DNA from 3 places in the Clostridium amazonense genome. Region 1 is predicted to be linked to each of the others. Evidence: riboswitches for the same ligand, from Rfam matches in the RefSeq annotation. Region 1 holds a riboswitch; each other region holds the start of a gene.
What was found. Region 1 has a riboswitch for cobalamin ahead of AC07E4_RS03415 (ABC transporter substrate-binding protein). Riboswitches for the same ligand answer to the same signal wherever they lie in the genome.
Positions count from the first base shown of each region.

Region 1 (3,293 bases):
GATATAATAAAAATTGCTTTACTAAAGGGGTGTGAGATAAATTTGAGAAAAAATTATAATTTTAAAAAACTAATATTGGTTTTGGTATTATTTACATTTACTATTAGCTTTCCATTAGTTACATTTGCAAGACCTGGTGGTGGACACTCTAGTGGCGGTGATAGCCATTTTGGTCCGACTGTTTATCCTTATCATCATGCTAGTTCAACTTCACTAGATATATCATCATATGTATTATTTTTTATTATTTTGATATGTTTTATATTTGCTTATCTTATTGTTTTTAAAATACTTATGAATAAGAAAAAATCTAAAACTTTAAATGCTATAACTTCTTTATCCATGAAGAATTTCAATTGGAATTATGATGTTATTATGAAAGATGTTAAAAATACTTTTTATAAAATATCAATTGGCTGGATGGAAAAAAATCAAGAGCTTTGCAAAGAATATATGAGTGAAAATTTGTATAATAAACATAAACTTCAAACTAATTGTATGAAAATAAGAAATGAAAAAAACATATTGGAAAACATGGAACTTATAAAAGTGATTCCTATAGGTTTAAAATACTCTGAAGACATTAATAATGATTTCATATGGTTTTTTATAAAAGCAAAATCAATAGACTATACAATAAATGAAGAAACTAATGAGATTATAAATGGATTTAAAAATAAACATATTTGTTATCGTGAATGTTGGAAGTTTATACATATTGAAAATAAATGGGTACTTGATGAAATTAAACAAATTAAAGAAGTATCTTTTGACTTCTTTACTATAAATATTTCTTAGTATTAAGTATTTAATTATCCTTTCTGTACTCATCAGAAAGCTTCTTAATTTTTTTTACAAGTAACTTAATTAAATATATATGCTTGTTGTTTTATTTATGCTCCACTTTAAGCATGATACTTAACTAACCACCATAACTTATAATTTAAAAATAAGGCAGATTATTGACCTGCCTCAGTTTCTTTTCTTATTTTTTTAACTTTCTCTATGTTAAGTCCTACTTTTGATGCTATAGTTTCATCATCTAAAATATCTAATAAATTTCTAGTTATCTCTATTTTTTCTGCTTCTCTTGCCTTTTCTTCCATTTCTTTTATTATAAATGCGTTGTTAGCTACCATATTTTTAACCTCCTCTTTACTTGCATCTAAAACTTCCCTTGCCTCTTCAGCTAGTCTATCCTCGGTTGTATTTTTTATCCAATGTTTTATAGCTTTTAATTCTTCCTTTGTAAGTTTATCAAATAATAATGCTATTGTTTTAACTCTTTCTAAAAACTCTATTGGTGTTATTTTTTGATCTAATAAAAATATAGCTGATGTTACATTTTTATTTTCCACCAACTTTTCTTTTGTAAATCCGTTGTTTATATCTATAGGGTTCAAAGTTTCTCCTTATACTTATCCTTCTTATAACTTTGACACCCTTATTAGTGAGACTAGCTCGGAAAACCCTCTATAAAAATTTAAAATATATAACTTCAACATATTCATTTATGTATATATAATATTAAATTCGAGCTTGTTTCCCTACATTATATCATATGTAAAATTTAAAATTCCATTGTGAAATTTATCTTCATTATAAAAGAACTATTATCTTAAGATTAATATATCGATTTTGAATCACTAACTAAGTTTGTGATATCAAAATGGAATGTCTGAATCGTTTACATATATTATTTTAAATGTTATTATTTTGTTGAATTTATAAGACATATGAGAAGATATGTCGAAATATATTTTCTTTAAAGGGAATGCAGTGTAATTCTGCAACAGCCCACGCTACTGTGATGATAATACCTTATTACTATAGTAATTATAGTTCGGTTGATTCTAAGTCAGAAAACCTTCCGTGTATTGTATATACTATTATCTCGATGGGGGATACTTAGTACGACAAATTTCTGTTTTACTATACGTATAAAACAGCTGTGGAATTCCCTCAGCTGTTTTTATTTTTAAAATTATATTAAGGGAGAGAGAATATGAAAAAAGCAACTACTAAACGACTTTCTATTATTCTGACGGTGATGTTTGCCCTATTCACTTTTATAGGATGCTCGCCGAAATCAAACAAAGCTGAAGCTTCTAACATCGATCAAACACGAGAGATGATTTTTGCAGCTTCAAGAGATCAAGCACCTGGTGAAAAAGATGCACATTATTGCACTATTAATTTAGGTGTATGGGAACCACTTGTTACAAAAGATGAAGACGGTAACCCAGCCCCAGCATTAGCTGAATCATGGGAAAGCAATGATGCTCGTACTGAATGGACATTTAAATTAAAGAAAGATGTTAAATTTTCAAATGGAACACCTTTTAACTCTGACATTGTTGTTAAGAACTTTGATCGTTATAAAAAAGGTCCATTTCCATCATCTTTTTATGGAATGAACATAGAAACTACTTATCCAGGTCTTAAGGATGTTGTAGCTGTTGATGAAAACACAGTAAAACTTACATTCTCAAAGGCAAATCCTATGCTTACATATACAATGGCTAACTTCGGAAGTAGTATTTTTGAACCATCTTGCTTTGCTGAAGATGGGAATTTCAAAGAAATGGCTATTGGAACAGGTCCTTATAAACTAGTTGAAAATGTTGTAGGAGAATACTGTGTAATTGAAAAAAATGAAAATTATCATGGTGATGCCACAACTCTTCAAAAATTAAAATTCCGTGTTATAAGTGATGCAAATACTAGATACTCTGCATTATTATCAGGTGAGGTTCACGGATTATGTGACTTAGGAGCTATAACTCCATCACTTGCTGCAGAACTTGAAAAGAATAAAGACTTCACTGTAAGTGTTGGTGATTCTGGTATCACTCACTTTTTAAATGTTAACGGAAACAAATTTCCTTTCAATGACATAAAAATGAGAGAAGGATTAAGCCTTTTATTAGATAGAGAAGAAATTATAAATGAATTTTACAATGGATACGGACTACCTGCTGGTGCATTCTTAAATTACACATCACCTTTCTACAAGAAAATAGATGCTGTGCATAATGCTGAAAAAGGTAAAAAACTAATCAAAGAAGTAATTGGTGATAAAGAAGTTAATCTTGAATTTATTTTACCAACTGGAGATTGCAACCGTTACCCTTATGAAGAAGAAGCTGTTTATATACAATCTCTTTTATCTGAAGTGGGAATAAACTCAAATATAACAGTATTTGAATGGGGTAAATGCAAAGAAATGATGAAATCTGGAAGTTATGATATGTGTTTAAAAATTCAAGGACTTCCAAGTGCAGATCCATTTG
Region 1 is NZ_JBWKMH010000006.1:156,688-159,980, reverse strand. Features, by position in the region: gene AC07E4_RS03425 (Tim44 domain-containing protein) at 43-798, shown strand; gene AC07E4_RS03420 (hypothetical protein) at 960-1,403, opposite strand; cobalamin riboswitch at 1,720-1,888, shown strand; gene AC07E4_RS03415 (ABC transporter substrate-binding protein) at 2,006-3,293, shown strand, end outside.

Region 2 (3,293 bases), on a different contig from region 1:
ATTTTAAATTTATCTAATATGTTTTGTGGTACTACTTCTGGTCCACCTATAGCAATAAATTTACTTAGAGATGTTATGTTAGAATTTATAATTTTTTCTACATCACTATTTATATTTTTATTAGTTAGTATCACTGGTGCTTTTTTATCTGCAGCAAGTGTAGATATTGACAATGCATCTGGAAAGTCATTTCCTGTAACAAAATAAATATTTTCATATTTTAAATCATTAGAAAACTTTTTTAAAACTTCCCTGTTAGTTTCATACCTATCTTTTCCAAATATTCTTTCAGAGTTTGGTATATTTTTTAGTACACTATCATTTATTACACCATCTCCACCAATAACATATACATTAAATATTTTATTACCCTTTATGTACTCATTTACTTCTTTAGGAATTTCATTATTTTTAGTATATAGTATTGGTATTCCTTTTTGTGCTGCTATTGGCGATACTGATAATGCATCTGCATAAGATTGTCCATTAGTTATAAATAAAGCATCACTTTTTCCTAATTTTTTATTAATTTTTAATGCTGTTTCGTATCTTGTTTGTCCATATATTCTTTCTATTTCATTTATATTTATATTTTTAAGTTGAGTTTCTACAGATTTGCTTATAACTCTTTCTCCGCCTAATATAAATACTTTCTTTGGTTTTAATCTTTTTAATTCATTTATTGTATCTTCTCTTAGTTGAATATTTCCATTAAGTAAAATAGGTGCATTAAATTTTTTAGCTAATGGTGCTACAGACAATGCATCTGCAAAATCATATCCTTGAGCAATAAAAACATACTCAGAGTCGTTTTGCCAACCTTTCTTACTTATTTCAATCGAAGTAGATATCCTATCTTTTCCATATATTCTGTCATTTTCCACTGCAAGTACAGTAGAAAATGATAAGCATATAATCATTGATAAAATTAAAAATAAGCCTACAAATTTTTCTTTTAATCTTTTCATATTTCTCATTTCATCCCCCATATTTTATCTTTTAATCTTCTGGTGGTAAAAATTCTCTTTTATCCCACTCATGAAAATCAAATAGAAGAACATCACCCTTTTGTGGATATACATCATTTGCTCCTACTGGTGTTTTTTTATCATTAAGATATATAAACCAATCAATACCTAATACCCCATTTTTCTTTTGTTCTGGAGTTTTTTCTGATTCTGGTATTGGATAATGATTATGTATACCATTAATTTCAAAAATAAATCCTCCATTTTCTTGCATAGAAGTATTTTCCCTTAAATACTGCATTGCACTTTTTTTAGAATAAATTTTTATTGTAATTTCTTCTACAACACTTGATTCATTTCCAGTATATCCTTTAACATCTTTTCCTATTATCATAGTAAATGTGTCTTCTTCTACTTTATTGTTTTTATTTTCATCTTTCACTACTGTTTCATTTTTTTCTTTTTCATTATTATTTTCTTTTATTTGTTTTTCTTCTGATGATTGATTGCCATTATTATTTTCAATTTTAGTGTCTTCCTTTTTTATTTCTTCTTTTTTGACCGCTTCTTTTTCTGTATTATTTTTTATACTATTTTCTTTTTTTATTTCATTTTTTTTATCAGTTTTTTCTTTAGCTTTATTACCCTTTTTATCAATACTTTTTTCTACTTTTGCTTTATTATCATATTTGCTAGTCTTTAAATCCTTATTTCCTGCACCACATCCTAAACAAATAGTCATAATAAAACTCAAAATGATAGCTACTAGTATTCTATGGTTTCTTTTCATCTAATCCCCCCTTTATAGTTTGCCGACACATTAAATTTATTCATACTAATTTTAATGCTTAAATATTTTATATTTAATTTTTATAAAAATAAAAAAAGCCCCAACTGGGACTTTAAAATAACACATTTTGTATAAACTTTAATATAATTAAAGCATAAAAACTTAAGCATTCATACAACTTAATGATATTTCATCTCTCCCACGAAAGATTCAATCCTAAATAGGCATGTTTCCTGACTTAACTTCTTTTTACTCCCTTTCCTTCCCAAGACTTTTATCTCAGTGGTTTTAAAGGTTTCATCAGTATTACAGTAACGTTGGGCTGTAATGGATTTTCACCATTTTCCATTTTAACTTTCTAATTGCTTAAAAAGAACCTACTCAATTTCCATATTCTCTTTTCGTATACATTATATTACAGCGTTTGCAGTTTTGCAACATTTTCAAACATTCTTTATTGTTATTATCTTTCGACAATTAAAAGCAGAAAGAATGATAAGAATTAATCTTATCATTCTTTCTTTTAATATTCTTTATCCGTTAATACTCTTGCCATTAAGACACCCATTACAGATGCCATCATCAGTCCTCTTGTCCAGCCTGATGAATCTCCTAAACAATACAATCCATTTATATTGGTTTCAAAGTTTCTATCTATGTCTATTTTATTGCTATAAAATTTTATTTCTGGTCCATATAAAAGAGTTTCTTTGCTTGCAAATCCTGGAACTAATGTATTCATAGCTTCTATAAAATTCACTATATTAGTCATTGTTCTATATGGAATTGCTGAAGTTAAATCTCCTGCTACAGCATCTTTAAGTGTTGGCACTACATTAGATTGTTTTAATTCTTTTTCCCAAGTACGTTTTCCATCTATTATATCTCCGTATCTTTGAACTAAAATGCTTCCTCCACCTAAAAGATTAACAAGTTCTGCAACTTTCTTTCCATATTCAATAGGTTTATTAAATGGTGCTGAAAAATTATGTGAACTTAATATTGCTAAGTTTGTATTATTAGATTTCTTTTCTTTATAAGAATGACCATTTACTATAGCCAAATTGTTATCATAGTTTTCTTGAGAAACAAATCCACCTGGATTTTGACAAAATGTTCTTACTTTATCATCAAAAGGAGCTGGATAACCAATTAATTTTGATTCATATAAAACATTATTTACTTTTTCCATTATTTCATTTCTAATTTCAACTCTTACCCCTATATCTACAGTTCCAGCTCTATGATTCACATTATGCTTTTCACACATATTATTAAGCCAATCTGCACCTTTTCTTCCTGTAGCTGCAATTACTACTTCTGACTTTAACGTCTCATCTTTTTTCTTAGTTAACGAATCGGATACAATTACTCCACTTATTTTATCATTTTCTATAATAAAATCTTTTACTAATGTATCAAATTTAATTTCTACATTATTTTCAATTAAATAATTTTGTATTTTTAGATATATTTCTTGCGCTTTTTCTGTTCCTAAATGTCTTATTGGACAATCTACAAGTTTTAAATTTGCT
Region 2 is NZ_JBWKMH010000028.1:182,473-185,765, reverse strand. Features, by position in the region: partial or broken gene AC07E4_RS12300 (cell wall-binding repeat-containing protein) at 1-977, opposite strand, end outside; gene AC07E4_RS12295 (DUF4430 domain-containing protein) at 1,000-1,758, opposite strand; cobalamin riboswitch at 1,965-2,154, opposite strand; gene AC07E4_RS12290 (NAD(P)/FAD-dependent oxidoreductase) at 2,282-3,293, opposite strand, start outside.
Region 2: it holds a riboswitch for cobalamin, as region 1 does, so the genes downstream of both, AC07E4_RS12295 (DUF4430 domain-containing protein) here and AC07E4_RS03415 (ABC transporter substrate-binding protein) in region 1, are expected to answer to the same signal.

Region 3 (3,293 bases), on a different contig from region 1:
AAGAAAGTTACAGATGGAGCAAATAGAACTTTGGTTATTGTTCCTGAGGGAAAAGTTGTACCAGAAGAGTTTAAAAATGAAACTATTATAAAAACACCACTAAAAAACGTTTTAGCAACATCAAAAGATGAAATAGATGTTTTAAAAAACATAGGTGAAATAAACAGTGTAAAAGAAGTAACAAAAGAAGCTGTAACTTCTGATGTTATAGAAATTAAAATGGGACTTCAAGATGGAGTTGTACAATATGTAAGTAAAGATGATGAATTTGATTTTGATAAGATATCATTTTTAAGTCCAAAACTTGTTATAGTTGATAGAGGATTAAAAGATTATGAAAATATAGTAAAAAAATTAGATGAGTTAAATATAAATTATGTAGTTGAAAATTCAAGTTTAGAAAATAATCAAAATGCAAAAAATGAATGGGGAAAATTCATAAGTGTATTTTATGATAAGGAATAAATGCAAAAATTGAATTAATTTATAGGATATAAAAGATAGGTAAACATTTTGTTATCTATCTTTTTTATTGTATGGGAATTTGAACTTTTTTAGAAAAAATTATAATATAATTATTAACATTAGTATAGCTATGTTTTAATGTGAAAATATTGTTTTGATTGCTAGGTGGTAGGATTAATTCATTTTAAAATAGATATTTATTACATGAAAATGAAATACTACATGATGATTTTCATAAAATGCTTCTTGCAATACAAAACTTAGTAGAATACTTAAATAGAAATTATTTTAATGATGAAAAAATAGAAGAAGAGGTGATTACGATGACAAAAACATTATATGATCCAGAAGTTTACAAAAAAGGAATAGAAAAAGGTATAGAAAAGCAAAAGTTAAAAATTGCTATAAATTTATTGGATATATTAGATGATAAAACAATAGCATTAAAAACAGTGTTAGATATAAATAAAGTGAAAGAATTAAGAAAAGAAATAAAATAAATTAGTATAGAGTTCCAAATTTGACTCAAAAATAATAGCTTTATCAAATAACACTAGCCATATTACAATTAAGTCAATTATTATGTTTGGAACCAATTAACAATTAACAGTTAGCAATTAACAATGATGGTTAATATTATTCACTTTGTTCTTAATATTTATGAATAGAAATATCTAAAAACTAAGTTTTTATATTGTGTTTAAATAATTTGCTTCGCAAATCATTATAAAAATTGATTTAAAAAACTGAGACTTCAGTTTTATCCTTCATTGTTAATTGTTAATTTTTGTACACTCGTTTAAACATATCTTTCTCAATTGAAATAATAGTAATTTCATTTTTCAACTTGTTTTCCTATAAATCAAATTCAGTAATGAAAAAATAAAATATTATTACAAGGAAGACTATTGAGTTTTTATTAGATTAGTACTACAATGTAATTGTTTGAAAATTGAATAAAATATATTTAGGTACCTAAATAGGTTTAATAGGGAAAGTGGTGAAAATCCACTACAGCCCCCGCTACTGTATACGGATACGAAGTCAAATCCACTGGTTTTTAACTGGGAAGGATGACTAAGGCTAAGCCGTTAGTCAGGAGACCTACCTAATTATAAGTATGTAAAAGAAATTTCGGAGGGAGATTGAATTATGATAATGTAAGCTTTAATTTAAAGCGTATTTTTGATGCGTTTTAAAGTTATATTGAAAAACCTCTGTTTTATAGGGGTTTTTTATTTTGCACAAAATTTCTTTAAGTAGGGTTTAGGGAGGAAATTTTTAAATGTTAATGTTAAATAAAAAGTTAATATGCTTAGTTATAGGAAGTGTTATTTGTACATCTTTAATAGGGTGTTCTAATAATGAAGATATAAGTACAAGTTCAAGTGAAGTTGAGAACTATGAAAATACTGATGATGTTAAAACTAAAGTAAAAAATAATATTGTATTTGCATCTTTAAAAAGCACTACAAATTATTTTGATGGGAATTTTAAAATGGAAGATGATAAAGCAATATCAAATATAAATAATAATGAAATAGTTGTAAGTGACAATAGTTACATTATAAAAGTTAATAAAAAAGATGTTAATCTTATGGCTAATATAGAAAGGGATAAAGATGATATATACGTACCGTTAGATTTTTTAAAAGATAATGTAGATGCAAATTTTAATTACAATAGGGAAGAAAATGATTTGATTATAGAAAAATGTATGCACCTTCAATATACTAGTGGTTTTAGTGTTGAATATTTTAAAGGTGGAGTAAAAAAGGTTATAGATGGAGAAAATCATACTTTAATTCTTGTTCCAGAAGATAAGGATATACCTAAAGAGTTTAAAGGTGAAAATATTGTAAGAACACCAGTAAAAAATGTTTTAATAACATCAGAGCACCAAGGAGGAATCTTAAAAAATATAGACGAAATAAAAAGTATAAAAGAAGTTACAAAGGAAGCAGCAACTTCAAATGAAATAGAATTAAAAATGGGGCTTCAAGATGGAATTATACAATATGTAAGTAAAGATGATGAATTTGATTTTGATAAGATATCATTTTTTAGTCCCAAGCTTGTTATAGTTGATAGAGGATTAAAGGATTATGAAGATATAGTAAAGAAATTAGAAGAGTTAAATATAAATTATGTAGTTGAAAATTCAAATTTAGAAAATAATCAAAATGCAAAGAATGAATGGGGCAAACTAATGGGTGCATTTTATGACAAAGAAGATAAAGTAAAGGTAGTAAAATAAATAATAATTATCAAGTTTAAAGCAAAGTACCTTAAGTGAAAAATGAATGTAAAAAAATTAGATTAAAACTTTGAATTGAAACATGAATAACTTAGTTTTTAACTTTAAGTTATTCATGTTTCAGTTTAGAGTGTAGATTTTAGTCATTTTTGAAGCTTTTTCTAAAACCAAAGAAATCTCTAAATTCATTAGCTTTATAAAAATCTTTAGAACTATTACTGCCTAGAAGTTCAATTCTTGTTTTAGGATATAATAAATGGCAAGCATTGATAAGAGCTTTTCCAAGGCTTTTTCCTCTAAAATCTTTATTAATTATTAATTCTATAATATAAGTAGTTATTTCTGTATCAGTTAATCCACGTAGAACACCAGCAATGCTACCTTCATAAAGTATAACAAGAACTATATCAGAGTTTTTAAAGGCTTTTATAGCATCATTAGGTCTTTTTATAATGGTTAACCAACCTTCAGTTTCATATATTTTTTGAATATATGAAAAGTCATTTTCCTCAAATTCTCTAATGTAAAAGCCATCTGGTAATGAGATATTAGATAAAATTAAGTTGATGTT
Region 3 is NZ_JBWKMH010000023.1:145,803-149,095, forward strand. Features, by position in the region: gene AC07E4_RS08875 (stalk domain-containing protein) at 1-465, shown strand, start outside; gene AC07E4_RS08880 (hypothetical protein) at 789-965, shown strand; cobalamin riboswitch at 1,418-1,591, shown strand; gene AC07E4_RS08885 (stalk domain-containing protein) at 1,751-2,722, shown strand; gene AC07E4_RS08890 (GNAT family N-acetyltransferase) at 2,862-3,293, opposite strand, start outside.
Region 3: it holds a riboswitch for cobalamin, as region 1 does, so the genes downstream of both, AC07E4_RS08885 (stalk domain-containing protein) here and AC07E4_RS03415 (ABC transporter substrate-binding protein) in region 1, are expected to answer to the same signal.